DNA from 3 places in the Halanaerobium hydrogeniformans genome. Region 3 is predicted to be linked to each of the others. Evidence: riboswitches for the same ligand, from Rfam matches in the RefSeq annotation. Region 3 holds a riboswitch; each other region holds the start of a gene.

Region 1 (8,102 bases), 540 kb from region 3:
AAATTTAATCAATTCTGGAGAAAGTATATTCTCCAAACTATCTTCTTGATCACTCAAATCTATTATTTCAGTTATATCTGTTTCCAGATCGATTTTTGCCAGGGCATTAACTAACTCCAGTATTCTTTCTTTGCTTTGATAGATTTTTATCTCAGTATCAAGACTTCCAGGGAAGCTTAAAGCGTTCATCCTCAACTTATTTTTGTCAAAATCACTTTCTTTAAGCTGTAAAATATGGGTGATATTTTTACCGTCATTTTCTAAGCTTTGCAAAAGCTCTTCCTCAAAGTTGTTGAAATAAAGGATGTTGATAAAATTAATATGCTTAAATTTATCAATATATTGAGTCGAAAAGTTCTTAAAATCTTTTTTTAAATTTCTATCAATTAAATTATTCTCCTCCAGATAAGCCTCATATCTTTTTCTTATCTCTGCAAATCTCTCCAATCTTTGCTGCTGCCACTTTGCCTGTAGTTTAAATTCAGCTGGCTCAAGTTTATGTTGACTTAAAAAATCATAAAAATGAAAGAATTCATATGCTGTATCTATGCTTTCAGAATAATTATCTATCTTAAAAAATTCTTTATCTTTCTGACTTAAAATACCATAAAAAATAAGTTTTAATTTGTCTTCTTTGATAAGAGTTTTATCACTGAAAAACAATTTATCCCATAAATCTTCTTTCATTATAAATAGACTATCAGAACTGAAAAGTTCTTTGTTTTTATCATAATAGCCCTGAGCTTCAACCATTGTTGCAAAGTTATCAAAAACATAAACAGCCGGTTTTTTTAAAGAAACACTTTCTTCTATTAGATCTTCTCCATAATCTAAATAATTAAATTCCAAACTAAACATCTCCTTTTCAGCTTGGTTTTTACCGAATTTCAAAAGATTAATTTTACTTCAACTATAATTATAACATACTCTTCTGACAGCATGGTGTCATAGCTAATTAATTCCTCAATTAACCAGTAAAGTCCTGCAATTTATATCCAAAAAATATAAAACCCCATCTACTTTGATTGAAATTCCAGTAGATGAGGCCATTGAATTTAACATTATTCTTGAGCTGCTCTTTTTTAAGCTATAGTTTAACTATCATTTCTTTGAGCTCACCGGCTCTGTTAAAGCCATCGATCAAATTATCAGGCAGATTTTTTAAACCCTGATCGGCACCAAGGATCATTCCAATTATCATTGCCCGAGCGGCAGTATCCCCACCTGCCCTGATGTTTACAGAAAATGCTTCTACAGGATCAGAGTAATTTAAGAGAACATCAAGCACAATCGGGAATCCCTGGGCAGTAGAACAACCCTGTCCTCTTTTATCTGCCATTTTTACTACTTCGTCTTTTGAACTGATATTTTCAAAGAGTTCACTGATATAATCATTTACATCCTTGTTATCGAGTAAAGCCTTTCTGTAATCTTTACCATTTAAAATATCTTCCATAACCTCATAGATATATTCAGAACTCTGCTCTACTATCTCTCCATTATGGGTTAGATGTATCTGAGCTAAAAAATCCTCTTTACTTATACTATTATCAAGAAACATAGGGGCACTGCGGGCCAGACCTCCCAGCTCTACATTTTCTGTACCAACAAGACTATCAGATCCTTTGAATTTCTGCAGGGCATCCTTCATCGAATGGTCCATAAACATCTCATTTTCTTGAATATATTCCATCCAGTCTTCTCTGAATTTTTCCAGCTCAAAACCCTCATTATTATAAATCGATTTCAACAGAGCAAAAGACTGCTCACCATAATGGGTGAAGTCTCCAGCCTTTTTACCTTGATGAAATTTAGCAATCTCAGGTGAGGTGTACTCGGTTATTCTACCTGGAAAATGTTTTTTTGCTTTATCTGTATCATAAACCCAGTGGGAACCTAAAGAAATTGCGTCTCCAATCAAACTTAGATATATTGCTGACAATCTATTCTTATCCATCATTAGACCCTCCTCAAATAAATAATCTATGCTATTTCAGATAGTATTATACTCTTCTATCAGAAAAAATTAAATTAAGCTTTTTACAATTTCAATATTTAACACTGAGTTAAACTACATTTATTTAATAGCTTAAAGTTCTTTTTCTCTGATCTCTAATTCTACTAATCTCAAATTAGCTAGCTTATCGTGCTTAGCTTTTTCTTGTAGCTCAATTAATTTTTTAGAATGCTGACTGGAAAACACTGAAGCTTTATTTAAATTAACGAGTTGATAACCATCTTTTTTGTCAGCTTTTAAATAACCCTGTTCAGATTTTAGAGCATAGAGCTGCATTATTTACCTCCTTTAGATTTTTGCCAATAATCTATCCAGCTTTTTTAATCCCTTTTCAGGCTCTGAATTCTGCACCTGAACCCATTTTTTAAGCTTATTAATTGCTTTACCTGAGTTAATGATCTCTTTGGCTGCCTCATAGGCAGTTTTAAGCTGATCATGATAATCCATTAGATAAAAGATCAGAGCTGTATTGAGGGCTATAATATCTGAGCGGGCCTTTTCTCCCCCACCTTTTAATACTTTAATCAGCTCTAAAGCCTCACTTTGCCTATCCTGGCAGGGAAGAATATCTTTGCTACTTGCTTTTTCTATCCCCAGACTTCGTGGATCAATGGAGTACTCTTTGAGCTGACCTGTTTCATCAATTTCAACCAGATGATTTCTGCCCAGAGTTGAGGCTTCATCCATCCCGCTTATTCCATCTTCTGCTAAACCATGAACTACTATGGCCTTTTTATAACCTATTTTGTGCATGACTTTTGCTACCGGTTTTAATAGCTCTCTGCTGTATACTCCCCGAACCCCATATTTCGGATAAACAGGGTTCGCTAAAGAAGCTGCAATATTTAAAGTTGTGCCAAAGGAAATTCTGGCAAGTATCCTGCCTAAAGCCGTAGGGTGTATTTTAGAGTCCATACCATTTAAGACTCCAATTCCAACTTCTTCGATGCTTTTTACTATAAGTTCTGGGGCACACTCAACTCCAACCCCTAATTCTTCTAAAATATCGATTGTACCACAGTTAGAAGTGATCGCTCTTGAACCATGCCGGGCCATGTTTACACCTCCAGCTGCTGCAACGATTGAGGCAGCAGTACTGATATTAAAAGTATTTAGCTTATCCATTCCTGTCCCACAATTTTCTACTAAAGGCTGTTCCAGCTGAGGAGTTAATTTGATGGTATCTAAATTATAGATTGCATCCCAGCTTCCAGCTATTTCCTCTACCGTTTCTCCCTTTGCTTTTAATGCAGCTAAAAAAGCTCCCTGCTGCATTTCTGATTGTTGGTCTAAAAGCACTTGAGTAAAAAGTCCTTCCATCTCTGCTCGGGAAAAATCCTTTCCTTCGATTAATCCACTTATACTTTGGCCAAACTGCTTGCTGTTTACTACTTCATTCATCATCCATTTCCTCCTTCATTTTCTTTGATGATAACTTTGATTGTTTCTTTATTTCTTGCTTTTTCTACACCTTTAAAAATTTCGTTTAATGAAATTTGATCTGTTATCAATTTTTTTACTGCTATTTTTTGCTTAGCCATCAGCTTTAAAGCTTTTTTATTCTGTTTAACAGTACAGCCATAAGCTCCAATTAAAGCCATTTCACCATAATGAAATAAGTTGCCATCGATCTCTAAGTTTTCTTTGCCATCAGCAAAACCCGAAAACAATAAGATCTTACCCCGCTTATTTAATAATCCTGTTAAAGAATGATCAACACTTACATGACTTGATGCCAAAACTATCAAATCAACCCCCCGGCCATCAGTCGCTTTATTTACGATATCATGCCATGCCTTTTCTTCAACATTAATCAAAGAATCAAGCTCTAGAGAAGCTGCAAAGTCCAGCCGTTTAGCTAATTTATCGGCTAGGATTATCTTTTTTGCCCCATAACTTTTAGCCAGCATTGCCTTTAAACAACCGATAGGACCTGCTCCAATTATTAAAACACTCTCATTTTCAGTAAATTGAGCCAGTTCCAATCCATTAATACAGCAGGCTAATGGTTCGGCAAAAACCGCTTCAGAAAAACTTAAGTTATCAGGAATTATATTTAAAACTCCAGCTTTGATGGCTTTCTCTGGAATAGCTATGTACTCCCTAAAACCACCATCTACAGTAAATCCAAAGATCTCAATCTCCTGACAGTGGTTTGTAATCCCCTGCTGACAAAAATAACATTCCCCACAGACTATACCTGGTGCTATTTGAACTCTATCTCCTTTATTAAATTCTTTAGTTTCACTTTCAACTATAATCCCTGTGATCTCATGGCCTAAAACTCTGGGGTAAGTGAGTGCTTTATGGCCTTTATCGATCATTTTTAAATCAGCACCGCAGAGTCCACTTGCCACTACTTTAATTAAAACACCACCTGGTACAATTTTTGGTCTGGGCAGATCTCTTAGTTCTAATTGTTTTTTTTCGTTTAATATTGCTGCCTGCATAATTGGCCTCCTCATCTAGTTTAGTTATTAAAATCAAAAAAAGTCCACAACTCCCTTAAGGAGCTGTGAACTTTTCCATAATTCACTAGCAATTTAAATAAACTGCAGATTAAATAGGCAGGTTTCCTGGCTCACGACCTTAACCTTTCACCTTCCCCGATTATTTTAATAATCAAGTGGTAATTGAAAGACCCTTTTATCGCTTACAGTGGCGGGACCGCACTGTCACAAGCAGCACTCAGCTTTAACTCATGCAGATTTCCCTTTTAAAGCAGTCAACTTAAAAATTTTCTTTTTGAATTAACCGCTCACCCATTTAATTATATTTAATTTTTAATCAAAAATTCCTAATCTAAAAAAATATTATCATAATTTAAAAACTATTACAACAACTTTTAAATAATTTCTAGCAATTAAGTTGAGATTCTAAAAGACCTTTTTAATATATTCCAGTCTAGTTGTCATCTGTTTTAAAAGTAAATCAACCAGGGTCAAAGCTGTCATAGCTTCCACCACAACAACAGCTCTCGGTACTATTACCGGATCATGACGACCGTGGATATTCAATTCAATATTTTCTCCAGCTTTGTTGACCGTCGATTGTGTTTTCTCTATTGACGGAGTAGCTTTAACCGCAGCTCTTAAAACTATTTCACTACCATCAGTTATCCCACCTAAAGTACCACCGGCATTGTTCGTCAGCTTGCTTATTTCTTGATCCTCATCGTACTGATAAAAGTCATTGTGCTGATGACCTGTCATCTCAGCAGCTTTAAAACCACTCCCAATCTCAACACCTTTTACCGCTCCAATCGACATGATTGCCCTGGCCAGTAGAGCATCACTTTTATCAAAAACAGGCTCTCCCAGTCCCTCTGGAATGTTTTCAACCCTGCATTCAATGGTTCCACCTGAGGAATTATTATCTTCCATCAGCTCTGTTAAGTATTTTTCGGCTTTTTTGGCGGCTTTCTGATCAGGCATATAGAGAAAATTATCCAGCCTGGTTTCAATCTTTGTGTTCTCGGGATCGATCTTCACCGGACCTATAGAGGCAGTATATGCCCTGATTTTAACTCCCAGTTCCGCCAGCACTTTCCTGGCAACAGCTCCTGCTGCTACCCTGGCTGCTGTTTCTCTGCCTGAAGCCCGACCACTACCCCGGTAATCTCTAAAACCATATTTTAGATCATAGCTATAATCAGAGTGTCCGGGTCGATAAACATCTTTAAGCTTTGTGTAATCTTTGGAACGCTGATTTTTATTATATATTATAAGAGAAATCGGGGTGCCTGTTGTTTTAGCTTTGAATACCCCTGATAAGATTTCTACCTTATCTCCTTCTTTTCTTGGGGTTGTAAAAGGAGATTGCCCGGGTTTTCTCCTATCTAAATCAGACTGTATATCTTCTTCATTCAATTCCAGGCCGGCGGGACAGCCATCTATAACTACACCAAGGCCTTTGCCATGAGATTCACCCCAGGTTGAAATTTTAAACAAATCACCTAATACTGAACCTGACATCTTTAAACACCACCAAATCTATTTATGATAGCCTTAAGACTATCAAGAAGTTTTTCACTCAGTTCTTCAATTTCAATAATACCCCTTGCCACTGCAGAAGCTACTACCATATCTAGTTGGCCGTCATTATTATAGCGTTTGAAAATAGCCCTCGAGATTTTGACATGATAGATGTAGATCTCATGGTCTAATTCAAAGACATTCATTTTTTTATCTTCCCATTCTTTAAATTTCTCCTGCAGATCTGAAAGTTCATTTTCCAGTTCCCTTTTGTGGGCTATTTTTGCTAGTTGCCTGATTTCTTTTTTTAAATCTTTACTATAATTCTGCATCTTTTTCTCCTTTTAGCATCATTATTTTAATATCTCTGCTTAAACAATCTTCCTGATCCAGCCTTCAGGTGCTTCAATATCTCCCAACTGGATTTGAGTTAGTGTATCATAGAGCTTTTTAGTAACCTCTCCCATTTCTTCCATACCACTTGGGAAGGTGATCTCTTTATCCTCATTAACCACTTTTCCGACCGGTGAGATAACTGCTGCAGTACCACAAACTCCACATTCTGCAAATTCCTCTAATTCTTCGAACTTTACAGGCCGCTCGCTTACCTTTAGACCAAGCCTATTTTCAGCTATATAAAGGATTGATCTCTTTGTTATGGAAGGAAGAATAGTTTCTGACTTTGGTGTAACAATCTCCTTATCCTTTGTTACAAAGATGAAGTTAGCTCCACCTGTTTCTTCGACAAATGTTCTAGTTTCAGCATCTAAATACATATTTTCATCAAAACCATTTTCATGTGCTTCAATATGGGCCCTTAAGCTCATAGCATAATTTAAGCCTGCTTTTATATTACCTGTACCCCTGGGAGCTGCTCTATCATATTCACTTACACAGAGGGTTAAAGGATTGACTCCTCCTTTAAAATAGGGGCCAACTGGAGTTCCAAAAAGCCTGAATTGATATCCTTCAGCAGGCTCAATACTGATCACAGGTTTTGAAGCAAAAATAAAGGGACGTAGATATAATGCTGCCCCTGTTCCATAGGGTGGAACCCATTCAGCATTAGCCTCTACAACCAGATCAACCGCCTCCAAAAACTTTTCTTTGGGGAAAGGTGGTATCTGCAGTACTTCTGCAGAATCCATCATCCGCTCCGCATTTAAATCAGGCCTGAATGTAACAATACTTCCATCTTTAGTAGTAAAGGCCTTTAATCCTTCAAATACCTGCTGACAGTACTGTAAAACACCTGCACTTTCATTAATTACAATATCTGACTTAGAGCTTAAAGTACCATTTTCCCATTTTCCGTCACTATAGTTAGCTACATATCTTTTATCAATTTCTCGGTAATCAAAGCCAAGTTTTTCCCAATCTAGTTCTTTCTTTTTCATGGATAGTTCGCTCCTTATTTAAAATTTTCTCCAACCACGTAGTTCAGTTTGCTTAAAATAGCATCATCATCATAAAATTTAATTTCGGTAAGCGATGTATTATCTACCTGAAACTGTTTAAAACTTTTAGATTGTACTGCTAAAACTTCTCGCAAATATAATTTTATCACACCACCATGGGTGACAACTATCAGTTTTTCTCCCCTGTGTTTTTCTAAAAGCTGATCAAAAAAAGATTTTATTCTGGCTGCAAACTGGGTGATATTCTCTCCTCCAGGTGCTCCATTGTTCAGCGGATCAATTCTCCAGGCTTCCATATCATCAGGATATTGATCAACTATTTCTTCGAGTTTTAAGCCCTCCCAATCACCAAAATCTATTTCTCTTATCTTTTTACTTTCTTTGATCTCAAGCTCAAGCTTATCTGCAATAAATGATGCAGTCTTTTTAGCCCGCTTAAGATCACTGCTGTAAATATGATCAAATTCATAATTTTTTAGGAATTCAGCTGTTTCTTCAGCTTTTATGATGCCGCTTTCATTAAGCTCTGTATCCGTCTGGCCCTGGATAATAGAGTTTTTGTTGTAGTCTGTTTCACCATGTCTGATGAGCAGAAGTTCTGTTTTTGTGGCCATTTTTTTCACCTTCCTGCCTTTTACTTTTTAAGATTAATCTATTTCACAAAAATCTGCTATATAAAACATATTCTATAAA
Region 2 (8,102 bases), 870 kb from region 3:
GCCTAATAATACCGGCAGTTCTTCTAAGTGTTCAGTTCTAAATTTTAATTGGTTAGAAACTCTGTAATATGTTACTCTTTCTTCATCTTCGTAGCGAGTAAATGGATAAACCCTAAAATATTGAGTTTCTAAACTTTCAAGATCTTCCTCTTCTAAAATATCCATTAGAGCACTTACAATTTCATTGTTTTCTCTAACAGCCACTGATTGTTCCTGGTCTTCATTTTCAAAACCGAGCACTACATCAACTATTTCTGGATCAAATTCTTTTTGTTGAGAAATACTTAAACTTGTTGTTATATAGTCTTCCTCTACCCTTTCTTCTACCACTTCTTCTGGAGCAACAACCTCATCATTAGTATTAAAATACAAACCGTTGATAACCAAAACCGAAAGCAGTATTAAAGCTAAAAAAACTAAAAATAAACCAGCATTTCTGTTCATTAAAACCCCTCCATCTTTCTCTTATTTTAAGATTTAAAACTTTAAAAAATATTTAATATTATAATTCCTCTTATTAGATATAATTCTAATAATAAGATTAAATCCCTTTTTTATTAGCAAAATAAATAAAAAAAGATGAGCTGCAAACTCACCTTCTTTCCCTTAAGCTAAATGATATCTGCTCAAAGTTATTTTGCTTTAACTCTTCAATCAGGGCAACCAAATTTTCAAAATCAGTTTTACGATCTGCATAGATCTTAACCGATTTATCTTCTCGTTCTCCTATATCTCTAAACAGTAATTCTAATTGACCAGGATTATATTCAACTTCCTGATAATATATTTTATTGTCTTCACTTAAAAATATATTTATCTGTTCACCATCAGCTGTCTGACCTATACTGCTGTCAGGAACAGTTATATTGTAGATCGCCTCTTCCCCCTGTAAGGTAGAAGAAACTAAAAAGAAAATCAAAAGCAAGAAAACTATATCTATCATAGGAGCTAAACCCAAAGACCCATCTCGATTTTTAGGCTTATATTTCACTTTAATCAATCTCCTTTTTATAACCATTATAAAGCAGGTTTTTGGTTTCTAAGCGCAAATTATCCATTTGATTAACAAGTTTATCAATTTTAGAATAAAAATAGTGATAAAATGCTAAAGCTGGTAAAGAAATAACCAGACCTGCCGCAGTTGTAAATAATGCTTCTGAAATACCAACTGCCATCTGTTCAGGACTTCCACCAATACCAAGTACCTGAAAGGTGTTAATCATTCCACTTACAGTACCTAATAAACCTAAAGTAGGTGATGCCTGAGCTAAAAAGTTTAATAAACCAAGACCTCTTTCTAATTCTGGTAATTTATCTACTTCTTCTGCATCCATAAAAAGCTGAAACTGCTCTTTGTTGACCGGTTTTTTAGAAAGAACTGCATTATATATTTGAGCGGTAATACCTTTGTTTTTGACAATTAAATTATCTTCATCAGCCTGATCATTATAGAATTCTTTAATATCTCTTAAATATTTGGTTTTTTTAATGCTTCTGTATTTAAGAAAATATATTATAGATCTCTCAAATACCATAAAAATAACTAAAAATGCAGATAGTAATAAGGGATATGCTATAATACCTGCTTTATTTATAAACTCTCCAATCATTATGATTCCTCCATTTAATCGAGTTCGAATCGAATTGGTAGTGTGATTCTTACACTTACAAATTGATCATCCAATTTTGCAGCTTCAAATTCCCATTCTTTAACTGCACTCAAAGCAGCCTGATCAAAAGCATCATAACCAGAACTGTCATGTATTTCAAACTCACTTGTCTTACCATCCTGGTCTATTTTAAGACTTAAGATAACCCTGCCTTCAATATTTCTTCTTCTCATTTGAGGGGGATATTCAGGTGCTCTATGATTTCTTATTGATGGTCTATCTATTCCAGAATGACCATTTTCACGTAGATCATATATTTCATCTTCTCCACTGTCTGTATCATCAGAGCCACCATTCTCAATTTGTTCTTCTGCAGGCTGAGAACTTTCAACTTCTTCACTTTCTCTGTTAACAATTTCGTCTACAACCTCATTTTCCTCATCATCAGCATCATCATTATTATTTCTTAATTCAGCCAGATAGCTGTCTAAATCAAATGAATCATCTTCACTTTCTTCTGGCTCTTCTACTTCATTTTGATTTAAAACCCATTCTGGAAGCTGTTCTTCTTCACTTTCATTTAATTCTTCTTCTACCTCAACCTCTGCTTCTTCTACAACTTCTACCTCTTCAAGCTCTTCAGGCTCTTCTTCTATTTCTTCTTCGATTTCAACTACTTCCTCAACTTCTGGCTTTTCTTCAACTTCCTCAATTTCTTCTTCGGGTTCTTCTTCGATTTCAGGTCTTTCTTCCACTTCTTCAGGCTCTTCAGCTAATTCTTCTTCAGTTTCTTCATATTGAGTCTCTGTTTCTCTATCTGGCTCAGGTTCAACTTCTTCACTTACTTCTGCCTCAGAAGTACTATCTTCCTGAGCAATCTCTTCCTCTAAAGCAGAATCACTATCCTCTGCTGCCTCAGAACCACCTTCTTCTTCAAATAGCTCTGCTGCATCAGATAATAATAATTCTATTTCTACCTCTTCCCTCTCAACTACCTGAATATCATTGGCTAGAAGCCTGAATGGGCAGGCTTCTAGCAGAAAGAGCATGGATAATGATAATATGAAACTTAATACAAAAACAAACTTATCTTCTTTTTTCATCTTATCATCACCCTTTCAAATTTATTTAGAATGAAGTTCCTAAACTTAACATAAAGTTACGACCAGGCATATCTAAAGGACTGACTACTTGATAATCCCTATCCAATAAGTTATTTATTGAGAATGTCATATTAAAATCTCTTTCTCTTATTTCTAATGGTCTGCTAAATCTAGAATCTAAGACAAAATAGCTTGGCATATCTAATCGACCAGCAACCAATCTACCATCTAAGGAAATTCTATTAACTTGATCATTATAATTTAGGCTAAGTTTTGCATTATGATATGGTTGATTAGCTAAACGATTATCATTTTGATCTCTAGCATCTAAATAAGTATAGTTTAATTTTGTGTTAATATTTTCTGCTAATTTTCTATCAAGTCCTAATTCTATTCCCTTAAATTCAGAAGTACCTTCTATATTTATTCTGGTATTAATTCCATTATCTTCAAAACTAGTGATTAAATTATCAACTTTTCTTTGAAACAAACTTAATTGACCTGAAGTATTTTGAAAGTTAAATCTTAAACCTATCTCATAATTATCACTAGTTTCTGCCTTTAAATCAGGATTACCCTCAAAGCCAGGAAAAAACCAATCAGGATTAGGAGGATAAGTACCATATAAATCATCAAAAGTAGGAGCTCTAAAAGCCTGAGCTGCAGAAGCAACCAGACTGTAATTATCACTCAACTTATAATTTGCTCCAATCTGCGGGCTTAATTCAGAACCATATTCTTCATGATCATCATAGCGAGCCCCAATTTTTAAGTTAAGCTGATCATTAATTCCCCAGTCATCTTGAATATATAAAGCTTTATTGGTATTTTTTTGTTGACCTCCAATGATATCTGTACTCTCAACATCATCTTCCTTTATCTCAAAGCCATAATTTAAAATGTGATTATCAAAATAATTAGTATTATTTATATTTAAACCAGTTTGGTATCTTTCATGTTTGGAACCGTCACTAGGATATAATCTTTCCTGATAATTTCTAAAAACACTAACAGATGTATCTCTATTTTCTTTTTGAGTATTCCATTTCAAATTAAGATTTTGAAAATGATCATCTTGAACACTGCCACCAATTATTTTATCAGAAGTATTATCCTCAAATGTAAAAGTTAAATCAGAATGATTACTGAGCTGATAATTTAATCTGGCGAATACAGTTTCCTGTTCTAATTTTTCTCCATCTTCAAGACCATCAGAATCTCTATTTAAATATGATAAATATACTCCCAAATCATCAAATCTCTGTGAATGTGAAAGTTCATAAGTAAAATTATTATAAGAACCATAGTTCAAAGAAACTCTAGTTTGTGGTTCAACTTCTATATCTTTAGTAATAATATTAACTACTCCACCCATGGCATTTGCACCATAAATTACTGAAGCAGGCCCTTTGATAACCTCTATTCTTTCAATATTATTGGTAGGTATTAAACCTAAATCAAAACCACCATTTTGGGGTTCATTGATCGGCTGACCATCTAATAAAATTAAAACTTGACTTGCACTGGCTCCTCTAATATTTACCTGTTTAGCTCCTGCTGGACCACCAAAATCAGTTATAGAAACTCCTGTATATGTATTTAATAGATCAGCTACATTTTGAGAATTGCTCTGTGCTATATCCTCCTGGCTGATAACTTCAATACTTACTGGAGTATCCATAATTGCCTCTTCATATCTACTTGCTGTGACTACTACTTCATCTAGATCAATGACATCTTCTTGCGCACCAACTGGTATAACAAAAATTAATAATGCTGCAAGCAAAACTAAAACTGCCCTTTTTAACATTTACTATTCCTCCTTGTTTTTTTGTTATGCTTACAGCCACCTAAGACAAAAAAAAGCTATTTCCAAAGCAAAAGACACCCAGGTACATTGAGGGTGTCTTCGTGCGAAAAATACATAGCCCACAACCAATCCTGTCTCGAAGATGGCTGTTTTCCCTTTAGGCAGGTCTCCTGACTTTATAGCTTTAGTGATTTACCTTCCCCAAACCCATTTCTGAGTGGTATTAAATCACCATACTAGTTAACAGTGGCGGACCCGTTCAGGAATTTCACCTGATTCCCTATTATCTTCTGAATGAAGCACCTAAAAAGAGAACATTATTTGATTGTATTAAACTCTATTTATTATCTTCTTTATTTAAGGCTAAAATCCTCTAAAAAAATCTATTGTATATTTGTTTTTTTGTGTGAATTTTTTGTTATTTTCAATTTATCAATTTTATTTTACAGCAATTTTGAATATTTTTTGCTTATATTTTAATTATTTTGCAATAAAAAGAAGGTATTACTATATATTTACATAATTATATAATATATCTATTAGGAGGTGTTTTAATGGCTTTACATAATCAGATCGGAGAACTTGGTGAAGATATTGCAGCAAAGCATTTAAAAAACAAAGGTTATTTGATTATAGAGAGAAATTACAGGAATAATTTTGGCGAAATTGATATTATTGCTCAAAAAGATGATTACACTATTTTCATAGAAGTCAAAAGCAGAACCTCAGAAGATTACCTCTATTTGGCGGAAAATCTTTATTATACTCAAATTGAACATTTAAAAAATACTGCTTCATACTATTTTTTAGAGAATGACAAAGAAATTGATAACATTCGCTTTGATTTAATTGCCATTAAAATTAATAAAATAGATAAAACTGCTGATGAGCTCAAACATTTTAAAAATATCATTGATTGATTATCTGGAGGTATAAAAATGTATTCTTTTGTCCATTCTGCTGTTATAAGTGGTGTTAAGGCAGAAATAGTGAGAGTAGAAATTGATATCTCTCGTGGTCTGCCGGGTTTCCATATTGTCGGTTTAGCAGGAAAGACTGTTAAAGAATCAGCTAAAAGGGTCCGTTCAGCTATTATAAATTCAGGTTTTGAATGGCCGATCAAAAAGATAACGGTTAATCTTGCTCCAGGTAATATTCAAAAATATGGATCCCACTTTGATCTTGCTATTGCTGCTGTACTTTTAGAATGTTCTGGTCAGATAAAGATAAAAAATAGGGAAAAGAAAATCTTTGCTGGAGAATTAAATCTAAATGGAGATTTAAATAAGGTTAAAGGTGTGCTGGCGATGTTGATCGAAGCAGAAAAAAATAATATTAAAGAGGCAGTTTTAGCTGCTGAAAATCAAAAAGAAACTGAATTAATAGAGAATATAGACAGCTATTTTCTTTATAATTTAAGTCAATTAACTGATTTGATCAAAGTTAAAAATAATAATTTTTTTACGCGGGATATTGAAGAAAAAAATAGAGTTAATAGAAAGGATAATTATTTTGAGCTTAATTTTATCAGGGGCCAGCACAATGCAAAAAGAGCTCTAATTACTGCAGCTGCAGGAGGGCATAATCTACTTTTTGTAGGTCCACCAGGTTGTGGTAAAACCATTCTGGCAGCTTCGATTGTGAAACTTTTAAGACCTCTTTCCAGTCAAGAACTTTTAGAAACTGCTTCGATTTACAGTGTCAGCGATAATTTAGAAAAATTAAATTTTAAAAAAAGATACAGACCATTTGTTGCTCCACATCATTCAATTACCTCAGCCGCTTTGATCGGTGGTGGTAGAATACCTGTACCAGGTGAGATTTCACTGGCACACAATGGAGTTCTTTTCTTGGATGAACTACCTGAATTTAAAGCTGCAGTTTTAGCCAATTTACGTGAACCTTTAGAAAGAAAAAAGATCAAAATAGCCAGAAACAATGGCAGCTATATTTTCCCGGCAAATTTTCAGTTGATTGCAGCTATGAACCCCTGCCCCTGTGGTTATGCAGGAGTGAAAAACAAAAGCTGTAGCTGTTCAGAAAGAGATATAATTAAATATCAACAAAAATTATCAGGACCTCTTTTAGATAGAATTGATTTGCAGATAGAAGTACCTCCCTTAGAAAGTGAAGAAATACTTTTAAAAAGCAGTCAGACTAAATTGATTAATTATCAGGAGAAAATAAAAAATGCCCGCATTATGCAGGCTCAAAGATATAAAAATAGTAGACTAAAAAATAATTCAGAATTAGAATTAAAAGATATTGAAAAATACTGTAGTTTAAAAAGATCTGCTCAAAAAATATTAAAAGATGCCGTTAAAAAAATTAATTTGTCCATGCGGGGCTATATTCGTTTAATGCGGGTCAGCAGAACAATTGCCGATCTAAAAAGCCATCATAACATCAAAAAAGAAGATCTGATCGAAGCAATTGATTTTCGCTGGCTGGCAGAAAACTCTAAAATGTTGTATTAATCAATCATAGTATTTTTTTAAATATTTTACCATCGGATAACCTAAAAGTACAATTACCAATGTCTGGCTAACTCCAATCTGCAGTACGGTTAACCAATACGGTAATGAAAATAATAAGTGCAGATAAATACTAATTAAAAATGCATTAAAGACTATTGGACTTAAATAGGCAATTATACTGTCTCGATATTTATAAGTTACATAAGCTGCTAAAAGGGTGACTAAACTACCTCCAATGATATCTACCATACCTAATCCACCAATGACATTAGCCAGCAGTACACCTAAAAATAAGGCTGGAACTGCTTCGGGAAAAATTATCGGTAAAAGGGTTAAAGCTTCTGCAGCTCTAAACTGTAGTGGTCCAAAACTAATCGGTGCTAAAAAATATGTAATTACTACATAAAGAGCCGTAATAGCAGCTCCTCTGGCCATTCTTTTTGTATTCACTATTCTATATTTCCTCCTTTTATTTAGGGACTCGACCAAATGATTTGCGGTGAATCGGTGATGACCCATGCTCTTCTAAAGCGGCTATATGTTCTGCTGTTCCATAGCCCTTATTTGATTTAAAATTATATTCAGGATATTCTTCTGCATATTCAAAAATTATCTGATCCCTGCTTACTTTTGCAGCTATTGAAGCTGCAGCAATAGAATTAATTTTTGCATCACCATCGATAACAGCTTTTTGATCGATCTTTAGATCGGGAATAACTGTATTGCCATCAACCAATAATAAATCTGGTTTTTCTTCTAATTGAGGTAATAGGTTTTTTACAGCTCTTTTCATAGCTGCAAAGGTTGCTTCTCTAATATTATATTTATCTATTTCCTTACTGGAAGCCTGACCTATTCCAACTTTAGCTTTCTTTTTAATTTCTTCAAGCAGTTTTTCTCTTTTTTCTCGACTCAGCTTTTTAGAGTCATCTAAACCATAAATTGGTTTTGTTGAATCAAGTAGAACTGCAGCTGCAACCACAGGGCCAGCAAGTGGACCTCTCCCTGCTTCATCAATCCCTATCACAGCCTGATAACCATTAGATTCTAATTTTTCCTGAAGTGAGTTCATATTGACCCATTTAGCAATTACTGCTTCTTT
Region 3 (8,102 bases):
AATCAAAAATAATGATCAGAAATTGTGATAGTTATAATGGTTTAGAAGATGATTATATTCGGATTGCTATAAAAGACCGTAAAAATAATGAGCTTTTAATTAATAATTTAAAGAAAATATTAAATCAAAGCTAAACTAAACTAAACTAAGCTATATTAAAAACAATTAATGGAGGTACAGAATGAAAACACTTGAAAAAACTTTAAATGAAATTAATGAACTGGACCAAAAGATGATGGATAAAGCTCAAATAAGGTTAGATCAACTTACAAAACCTCAGGGGAGTCTGGGTAAGCTGGAGGAAATGGCTATAAAACTGGCAGGGATTTATGGTGAACTTTTTCCTGAGTTACAAAACAAGGTTCATATAATTATGGCAGGTGATCATGGAGTAGCAGAAGAAGGGGTTAGTGCTTATCCCCAATCTGTAACAACACAAATGGTACATAATTTTTTAGCAAATGGAGCAGCAATAAATGTTCTAGCAGAAGGTTCTGGTGCAAAATTGAAAATTGTTGACATCGGTATGATAGAAGATATTGATAATGATCTTTTAGTCAAAGCTAAAATCAAAGCTGGTACTGAAAACATGACCAAAGGACCTGCCATGACAAGAGAAGAGGCTGTAGGAGCTCTGGAAGTAGGTATTGAACAGGCGAAAAAAGCTGTAGAAGAAGGTGCAGACATTATATCTACAGGAGAGGTTGGCATTGCAAATACAACCCCAAGCAGTGCAGTTCTGGCTGTATTTACTGGTTTAGACTTAAATAAAGTTGTGGGTAAAGGTACCGGACTTAACGAAGAAGGGGTAAAAAATAAAATTGATGTAATTCAAAGAGCAATTGATTATAATAAGCCTGACAAAGAAGATGCTCTGGATGTTTTAGCTTCAGTGGGTGGTTTAGAAATTGCTGGTATGGCAGGAGTAATGCTGGGAGCAGCAGCAATGAAAAAAGCAGTAGTTATTGATGGATTAATCTCAGCTGCAGCAGCACTAACAGCCTACAAATTATGCCCCGGAGTTGTAAAATATTTATTTCCTTCTCATAAATCAGCGGAACCCGGTCATATAAAGATTTATGAGGAACTTAATCTTGAACCTTATATCGATCTCCAGATGAGACTTGGTGAGGGAACAGGTGCAGTACTTGCACTGCCATTTTTTGATCAAGCAGTTAATATTATAAGAGATATGGCAACTTTCGAAGAGGCCGGTGTTAGTAAAGAAAACGACTAAAAAGATTAGCTGATGGGAGTGGATAGAATGGGGATAATTTTAATACTGGGTGGAGCAAGAAGTGGTAAAAGTTCTTTTGCAGAATTAATTGCAAAAAAAATAGCTGGTGATGATGTTATATATTTAGCCAGTGGTCAGGCAGTTGATGAAGAAATGAAGGCTAGAATTAAAGCCCATCAAAAACAGCGTCCTGACAGTTGGGAGACTATAGAAGAAGCTCTTGATATCAGCACTAAAATTAAAGAAATACCCTCCAGCAAAACTGTGCTTTTTGATTGTTTAACTACTTATTTGAGTAATTTACTTTTAGAATATGAGCAGGCTGAATATCAAGAAATTGAATATCAGCTTTTATCTGAGGTAGAAAAAATTATAGAGCTAGCCAAAGAAAAAGAATTAAATTTGATTATTGTGCACAATGAAGTTGGGCAGGGTATTATACCTGCTTATAAGCTGGGAAGGTATTTTAGAGACATATCTGGACGTGCAGCAAGATTATGTGCTCAAGATGCAGAATTAGTTTATAAAGTAAGTGCTGGCCTGCCTCAAGAAATAAAAAAAGAGGGTCTTAAGATAATAAAAAATTATCTTGGTGAAGGTGAGGAGGTTAAAGTTCTTTGAGAAGTAATTTAAACAAAGCCTGGAATAATTTCTTAAACACAATGAGCTTTTTGAGCCGAATCCCTGTCAAAGTAGAATATCCTGCAGAAATGAAATTAGTGTTTTTTCCTATAGCCGGTTTGATCATTGCTTTATTAGCTTATTTAAGTCATTTTATTTTTGCAGCTGTTTTCTCCATAGAGATAACTGCTTTACTCCTGCTTAGTTTCTATGTTTATTTAAGCGGTGCACTTCATCTAGATGGTTTAGGAGATTTTTTTGACGGATATTTTGCAGATAGAGATCGAGAAAAAACCATTCAAATAATGCATGATTCAAATTCAGGAATTTATGCAGTTGTAGCATTGATTTTAGTTTTAATTTTAAAATACCTACTTTTCAAAGAATTGCTGTTCAAATCGCAGATTGAATTTTTGCTGATGATGGGAGTTATGGCGAGATTTTATGCTGCTTTAGCTCTGGGCCTTTTTAAAGCTGCTGAAGCTAGTGTATGGGCTAAAAGTGTAGAAGCCAAGATTGGGAAAAAAGATGTTATACAGGCATTTTTAGTGAGTCTAATAATACTAAGCTTTATTGTTCTGATTTTTGGTAGCCAATATATAAAAATAATTTTTATAGCTGCAGTTTTTAACATCGGACTACTTTATTATTTAGCAAATTGGTCAAAGAAAAAAATCGGTGGAATAAGTGGTGATCTCTGTGGAACTATTATAGAGTTAAGTGAAATAGCATTTTTAATGACAGCAGTAATGTTTTAAAAATATGTGAATTAAAATTTAAAAATAAAAACTAATTAAAGTATCTTTTAAAAAGTAATGGAATATTTTTTGTTGTGATGATAATTATTGCTAAAGCTGCAGTAATAATAACAACTATAGCAGGTTGCCGGGCAGATAATTGAGCAGCAATAATACCAAGATAGGCCCAAACAATTACTAAAGAAAAAGCAATATCTTGATATTTATCTAAGATAGTAATTGTTAAATATAGTCCTATTAAAATTCCTGTGGCAGCAGCTATCACTAAAAAGTTAGGTGGCCAATCAGATTTAAAGTAGACTAGAGTAACCATCAAATTTGCAAGTGAGGCAATACAAACCCAGGCAGTATAAATGCTGAAGGGAAGTTTTAGACTAAGATACTCTTTAAGAGAATAATTATCATAGTTATGAATTCTTTTAAATATTTGAAATAAAGACAAGGGTAAAATTAAAATAACCAACATTGAAAGATAAATATACTGATAATGCCAGAGAAATAACCAGCTAATATTAGCCAGGGAAGCAATCACAAAATATGGACCGGTTGAAAAACCTTCTTTAATTTGCTCACTGTTTTTGAATTGAAAGATTATAAATAAGAATAAAAGAAGATATATCAACCCCCAGATGGAAAAAGTAAAACCCGCTGGTGTAAATGGATTTTGGTAATTTGCAGAAACTTCTCCGGTAGATATATTGTTTAGAGGCAAATAATTTGCAAGAAAATTAATGAGAAGGGTTAAAAAGAAAGCTATACTGTTTGCAATTTTAGTAAAAGTAAGATTTTTTTTCATGATTTTCCCCCTTTTCTTTTATAAAGGCAAAAAAGAGCTTTTCTAACTATATTGTATTACTATTTTATTATAAATCAAGAATTATTTTTTTCTTTGAACACAAAACTAAATATTTGCTAATAATTGGGTGCCCTTAACTATAGTTAAGGGAGAATAGGGAATCAGGTGAAAAACCTGAGCGGGCCCGCCACTGTAACTGTTTAAATAATCATCTAAGTGATTATTTGCAAAGACTTTTTTAACCACTTGTTAATTTTAATTAACAGGGAAGGTATAAGTCTTTTTGAGCAGAAGCCAGGAGACCTGCCGAATTATTTTATACTGTCTCTTCGGTCACAAGAACAGTAAGGTTATTATATAGCTTAAACTATACCCTTATCTTGCCGAAAAGATAAGGGTTTTTTAAATTATTTTAGGAGGTAGATAAGCTTGCTTAAAAAAATTTCATTAGTGTTTTTAATGCTTTTTCTCATTATTTCAATATTGTCTTTTTCTCCGGTTGCAGCAGAAAAAATAGTGATTGAAGATTATCAGGGTGAGATTGTTGAAATAGAAAAACCGGTTGAAAAAATTGTCTGTATGAGTCCAGCGATGGTAGAAATACTAATAATTTTAGAGGGAGAAGAAAAGATTATTGCTAGAACTGAAATGGATGATGATTTGCTGAGTTCTGCTCAAAACATTCCAGTAGTGGGTAGCTCTTCTAACAGGCCTCAAATTGAGGCTGTACTTGAATTAGAGCCCGATTTGATTATTGCTGATACCATGCTTAGTGATAGGAACAGAGAAATTTTTGAATCTTTTGGGATAAAGGTTGTTGTTGAGAGCACCTCCGACCCTGATAGATTGGATCAGGTAATAGATAACTTTGCTTTAATCTTAGACAAAAAAGAAAAAGCGGAGGAACTTAAATCTTTTATGGCTGAATATGAAGATTTAATTAAAAACAGATTAGCTGAGATAGATAGTGAAGAGAGACCATTGGTCTATTGGGAATGGAGAGGTAAGTATAGAACAGGGACTTCAAAAGCAACAGTTGATCCGTTAATAAACTTTGCTGGAGGCATAAATATTGCCCATGATTTAGAGGGAAGTTATCCAGTTGTCTCAAGTGAATTTGTCTGGGAAGAAAACCCTGATGTTATTGTAAAAATGGCAAGTAGAGATGATTCTTTAGCTGATATGAAAAATTCTAGAGATGAATTAATGGATAGAGATGCTTTAAAAGATACAAATGCAGTCAAAAATGATCGGGTTCATATCATATCCTGGGATGTACAGAATGGAGTATTTTCTATAATAGGTAAATTATATTATGCAAAATTTTTTCATCCTGATATTTTTGCTGATATTGATCCTGGCTCAATCAGAGAAGAAATGTTAAATAGATTTTTTGAGCAAGATGAATTTGATAGTGCAGTTTATCCAGCCCAGTAATTTTAGCTAGCAAGCTGTAGACTTAGGAGGCAGTAATTATATGCAGAATATCGGACATCAAGATTATTATGATAAAGCTTTTAAGAAAAGAATGATATTTTTATTATTTTTAATATTTCTCTTAGTTATAGTAATCATTTTTTCTATTACTTTAGGGGTGGCAAGCATTTCTTTTATGGATACGATCAAAGTCCTCTTAGGAGAGATTTTTGGAATTGGCAGTCGAGAGTATTCTAGTTTTAGTAGAGGTATAGTTATGAATCTAAGATTACCTAGAATAGCTCTTGCTGTTATAACAGGTTTAGCTTTAGGATCTTCAGGTAGTATTATGCAGTCTATTTTAAAAAATCCTCTTGCAAGCCCATATACTTTAGGAATTGCCTCTGGTTCTGCTTTTGGAGCTGCAGCAGCAATAGTGTTAGGTGATCTTATTTTTAAAAGCTTATTTAGTGCTTATAGTTCCTGGTTTATTATATTAGGTGCATTTTCTTTTGGTCTGCTAACAATTTTTGTTATTAATTTAATTGTATCTTTAAAAGAAGGAACATCAGCAATGCTAATTTTAGCAGGTGTTGCCCTCGGTTATTTATTTTCAGCGGGTGTATCTTTTTTGAGATATATAACTGACCATGAACAGCTGCGTGAACTTGCAATCTGGTTGATGGGAGGTTTTTATCAGGCTGAATGGAGAGATATATTTATCTTAACCCCAATTTTGATTATATCTCTACTTATACTCTTAAAAATATCATGGGATGTAAATGCCCTTTCAGCAGGGGAAGAAGTTGCTCAAAACCTGGGAATAGATATTATTAAATTGCGTAGAGTGGGAACAGTAACAGCAGCATTTTTAACAAGCTCTGTAGTTGCTTTTACTGGGATTATTGGTTTTGTTGGCCTGGTTGCTCCTCATATCTGTAGAATGATTATTGGCAATGATAATAGGTTTTTAACGATCAGTTCAGGTCTAGCTGGAGCATTATTTTTACTGGGAGCAGATACAGCTGCCAGGTTGATAATTAGCCCTGCAGAATTACCAGTAGGAATTATCACCTCATTTTTTGGAGCCCCATTTTTTATCTATATGTTAATTAAAAAGCGAAGGAGCTATTGGTCATGAAAATGAAAGCTGACAAAATAAAATTTTGCTATCAAGATACTGCAGTTTTTGATGAATTATCTTTGGAAATAGAAAAGGGGAAGATTATTTCTCTGGTCGGTCCGAATGGAATTGGAAAATCTACTTTAATTAAATGTTTATCAAATATATACAAAGCTGATTCAGGCTTTGTTTACCTAGATGGCAAAAACACTCTTTCTATAGAAGCCAAAGAACTTGCTAAAGAACTGAGTTATGTACCTCAAACTCAAGAAAATAATTTTTCGATTAGTGTTTATGAAAGTATTTTGCTGGGCAGAAAACCCTATTTTAACTGGAAGGTAAGAAAAGAAGATAAAATGATTGTAGAAAAAATTCTGCAAAAATTAAATCTTGAAAAATTAGCAGAAAGGGAGGTGAATAATCTCAGTGGTGGAGAAATGCAAAAGGTAGCAATTGCCAGAAGTTTGGCTCAAAACCCATCAATTTTTTTACTTGATGAACCAACTTCAAATTTAGATTTAAATCATCAATTAGAGGTTATGAAAATCATTACTGAGCTGGCTAAAGAAAAAAATGCAGCAGTAGTAATGGCAATTCATGATTTGAATTTGGCAGCTAGATTTTCTGATTATATATTTTTAATAGCTAAAAAAGGCAAATATATTTCCGGGAAACCAAAGGAGGTGTTTACAGAAAAAAATATGGAAGAAACATATGGAGTAAAAGTCGAAATATTGGAAAGTTCTAATGGGTTGTTAATTATGCCTGTAGAATTAAGCAATTAATAATTACAGACAAAACACAGGAGGTATAAATTGAAAAGATATACAATAACACTATTAATATTGTTTTTAATCATAACTTCATTTGCAGCAGTAGTGATGGCAGAAGAAAACACAAATGTTTTAGAACTAGATGAGATCGTTGTTAGGGCATTAAGACATAGAGAAAGGCTTTTAGAATCTTCTAATTCAGTAGAAATTATAACAAGAGAAGATATAGAAAAAAGAAATGTCGAAACTGCAGCTGATATATTAACTTATGTTCCCGGAGTTAATATTAATATCGGTGATGGACGAGAAGGAGCAGAAGAAAATGCTACCATTAGAGGTTCAGCTCCCAATCAGGTTTTAGTTTTGGTTGATGGCCAACCCTTAAATGATCTAAGAACAGGTAGATTTGACCTATCATTAATCCCTGCAGAGCTGATTGAAGATATTGAGATAGTCAAAGGTCCTGCTTCAGCTCAATATGGAGCAAATGCAGTCGGTGGTTTGATAAGTATTACTACCAGAAGTGGTGAAGAAGATCTGGAGTTGACAAATTTAAGAACAAACTTCGCTTCCTACAATACTCAAAGCTATAATCTGAATCATTTTGGTTTTTCTGAGAATCTAAGTTACAATTTAATGGCTAAAAATTATCGGAGTGATGGCTTTAATGAAGATCAAAAAAAACAGAGTTCTCTATTTACAAAATTTGATTATAAATTAGATGACCATTCTCAAATAGGTGCTTCTTTAAGATATACTGATACTGATAGAGGTGACCCAAGGGATAGAAATTATGAAGATTTAAATTTGAACTTTAACTGGGATCTTAATCAGGAAGATAGGGAGCAGAGCCTAAAACTGTCTTATCATGAAAATACTTATACTGATGATTCTGGAATTCGCGGCCGGAGAGTTCATGATACTGATAAAATCTATTTGGACTTTAACCGCAGGAATTATTATGATGATCATAATTTAAGTTATGGTTTTAATATTGCCAGGAGCTCCATCGATAGTGACACATATGATCAGCAGAGCAATATAGATGGGGCAGTGTTTGTTCAGGATAACTGGCAGCTCAATGATAAAACCAGAATTCATTTAAGTGGCCGTTATGATATTCATGATGAATTTGGTTCAGAGTTCAGTCCAAAAGTGGGAATAAATTATTTATTAAATCCCAATTTAAGCTTTTTTGCTTCAGCTGGAGAGGCCTTTAGAGCACCTGATTATAGAGAATTATATCTACCAGATGCAGGTATGGTAAATATAGTAGGAGGTAATCCTGATTTAGATCCAGAAAAATCGCGCAATTATGAAACAGGCCTAAGATATATAGAAGGTAGAACAAGGGCAGAATTAAATCTCTTTAGAAAAG

What was found. Region 3 has a riboswitch for cobalamin ahead of HALSA_RS11205 (ABC transporter substrate-binding protein). Riboswitches for the same ligand answer to the same signal wherever they lie in the genome.
Region 1: linked by a shared signal. The riboswitch ahead of HALSA_RS01375 (alcohol dehydrogenase catalytic domain-containing protein) and the one ahead of HALSA_RS11205 (ABC transporter substrate-binding protein) in region 3 are both predicted to bind cobalamin.
Region 2: linked by a shared signal. The riboswitch ahead of HALSA_RS06855 (TonB-dependent receptor plug domain-containing protein) and the one ahead of HALSA_RS11205 (ABC transporter substrate-binding protein) in region 3 are both predicted to bind cobalamin.

Annotation. Positions count from the first base shown of each region.
Region 1 covers NC_014654.1:321,491-329,592, reverse strand. The annotation lists gene HALSA_RS01395 (PD-(D/E)XK nuclease family protein) at 1-849, opposite strand, end outside; gene HALSA_RS01390 (ADP-ribosylglycohydrolase family protein) at 1,088-1,957, opposite strand; gene HALSA_RS01385 (hypothetical protein) at 2,090-2,293, opposite strand; gene trpD (anthranilate phosphoribosyltransferase) at 2,306-3,418, opposite strand; gene HALSA_RS01375 (alcohol dehydrogenase catalytic domain-containing protein) at 3,418-4,467, opposite strand; cobalamin riboswitch at 4,567-4,798, opposite strand; gene aroC (chorismate synthase) at 4,894-5,991, opposite strand; gene HALSA_RS01365 (hypothetical protein) at 5,994-6,323, opposite strand; gene HALSA_RS01360 (branched-chain amino acid aminotransferase) at 6,363-7,388, opposite strand; gene cobC (alpha-ribazole phosphatase) at 7,403-8,023, opposite strand.
Region 2 covers NC_014654.1:1,524,846-1,532,947, forward strand. The annotation lists gene HALSA_RS06835 (SIMPL domain-containing protein) at 1-444, opposite strand, end outside; gene HALSA_RS06840 (ExbD/TolR family protein) at 593-991, opposite strand; gene HALSA_RS06845 (MotA/TolQ/ExbB proton channel family protein) at 993-1,610, opposite strand; gene HALSA_RS06850 (energy transducer TonB) at 1,625-2,713, opposite strand; gene HALSA_RS06855 (TonB-dependent receptor plug domain-containing protein) at 2,739-4,523, opposite strand; cobalamin riboswitch at 4,667-4,845, opposite strand; gene HALSA_RS06860 (YraN family protein) at 5,078-5,443, shown strand; gene HALSA_RS06865 (YifB family Mg chelatase-like AAA ATPase) at 5,462-7,000, shown strand; gene HALSA_RS06870 (QueT transporter family protein) at 7,001-7,450, opposite strand; gene HALSA_RS06875 (ribonuclease HII) at 7,470-8,102, opposite strand, start outside.
Region 3 covers NC_014654.1:2,399,115-2,407,216, reverse strand. The annotation lists gene cobD (threonine-phosphate decarboxylase CobD) at 1-134, shown strand, start outside; gene cobT (nicotinate-nucleotide--dimethylbenzimidazole phosphoribosyltransferase) at 182-1,237, shown strand; gene cobU (bifunctional adenosylcobinamide kinase/adenosylcobinamide-phosphate guanylyltransferase) at 1,265-1,858, shown strand; gene cobS (adenosylcobinamide-GDP ribazoletransferase) at 1,855-2,616, shown strand; gene HALSA_RS11210 (hypothetical protein) at 2,648-3,412, opposite strand; cobalamin riboswitch at 3,521-3,737, shown strand; gene HALSA_RS11205 (ABC transporter substrate-binding protein) at 3,842-4,849, shown strand; gene HALSA_RS11200 (FecCD family ABC transporter permease) at 4,890-5,969, shown strand; gene HALSA_RS11195 (ABC transporter ATP-binding protein) at 5,966-6,736, shown strand; gene HALSA_RS11190 (TonB-dependent receptor plug domain-containing protein) at 6,767-8,102, shown strand, end outside.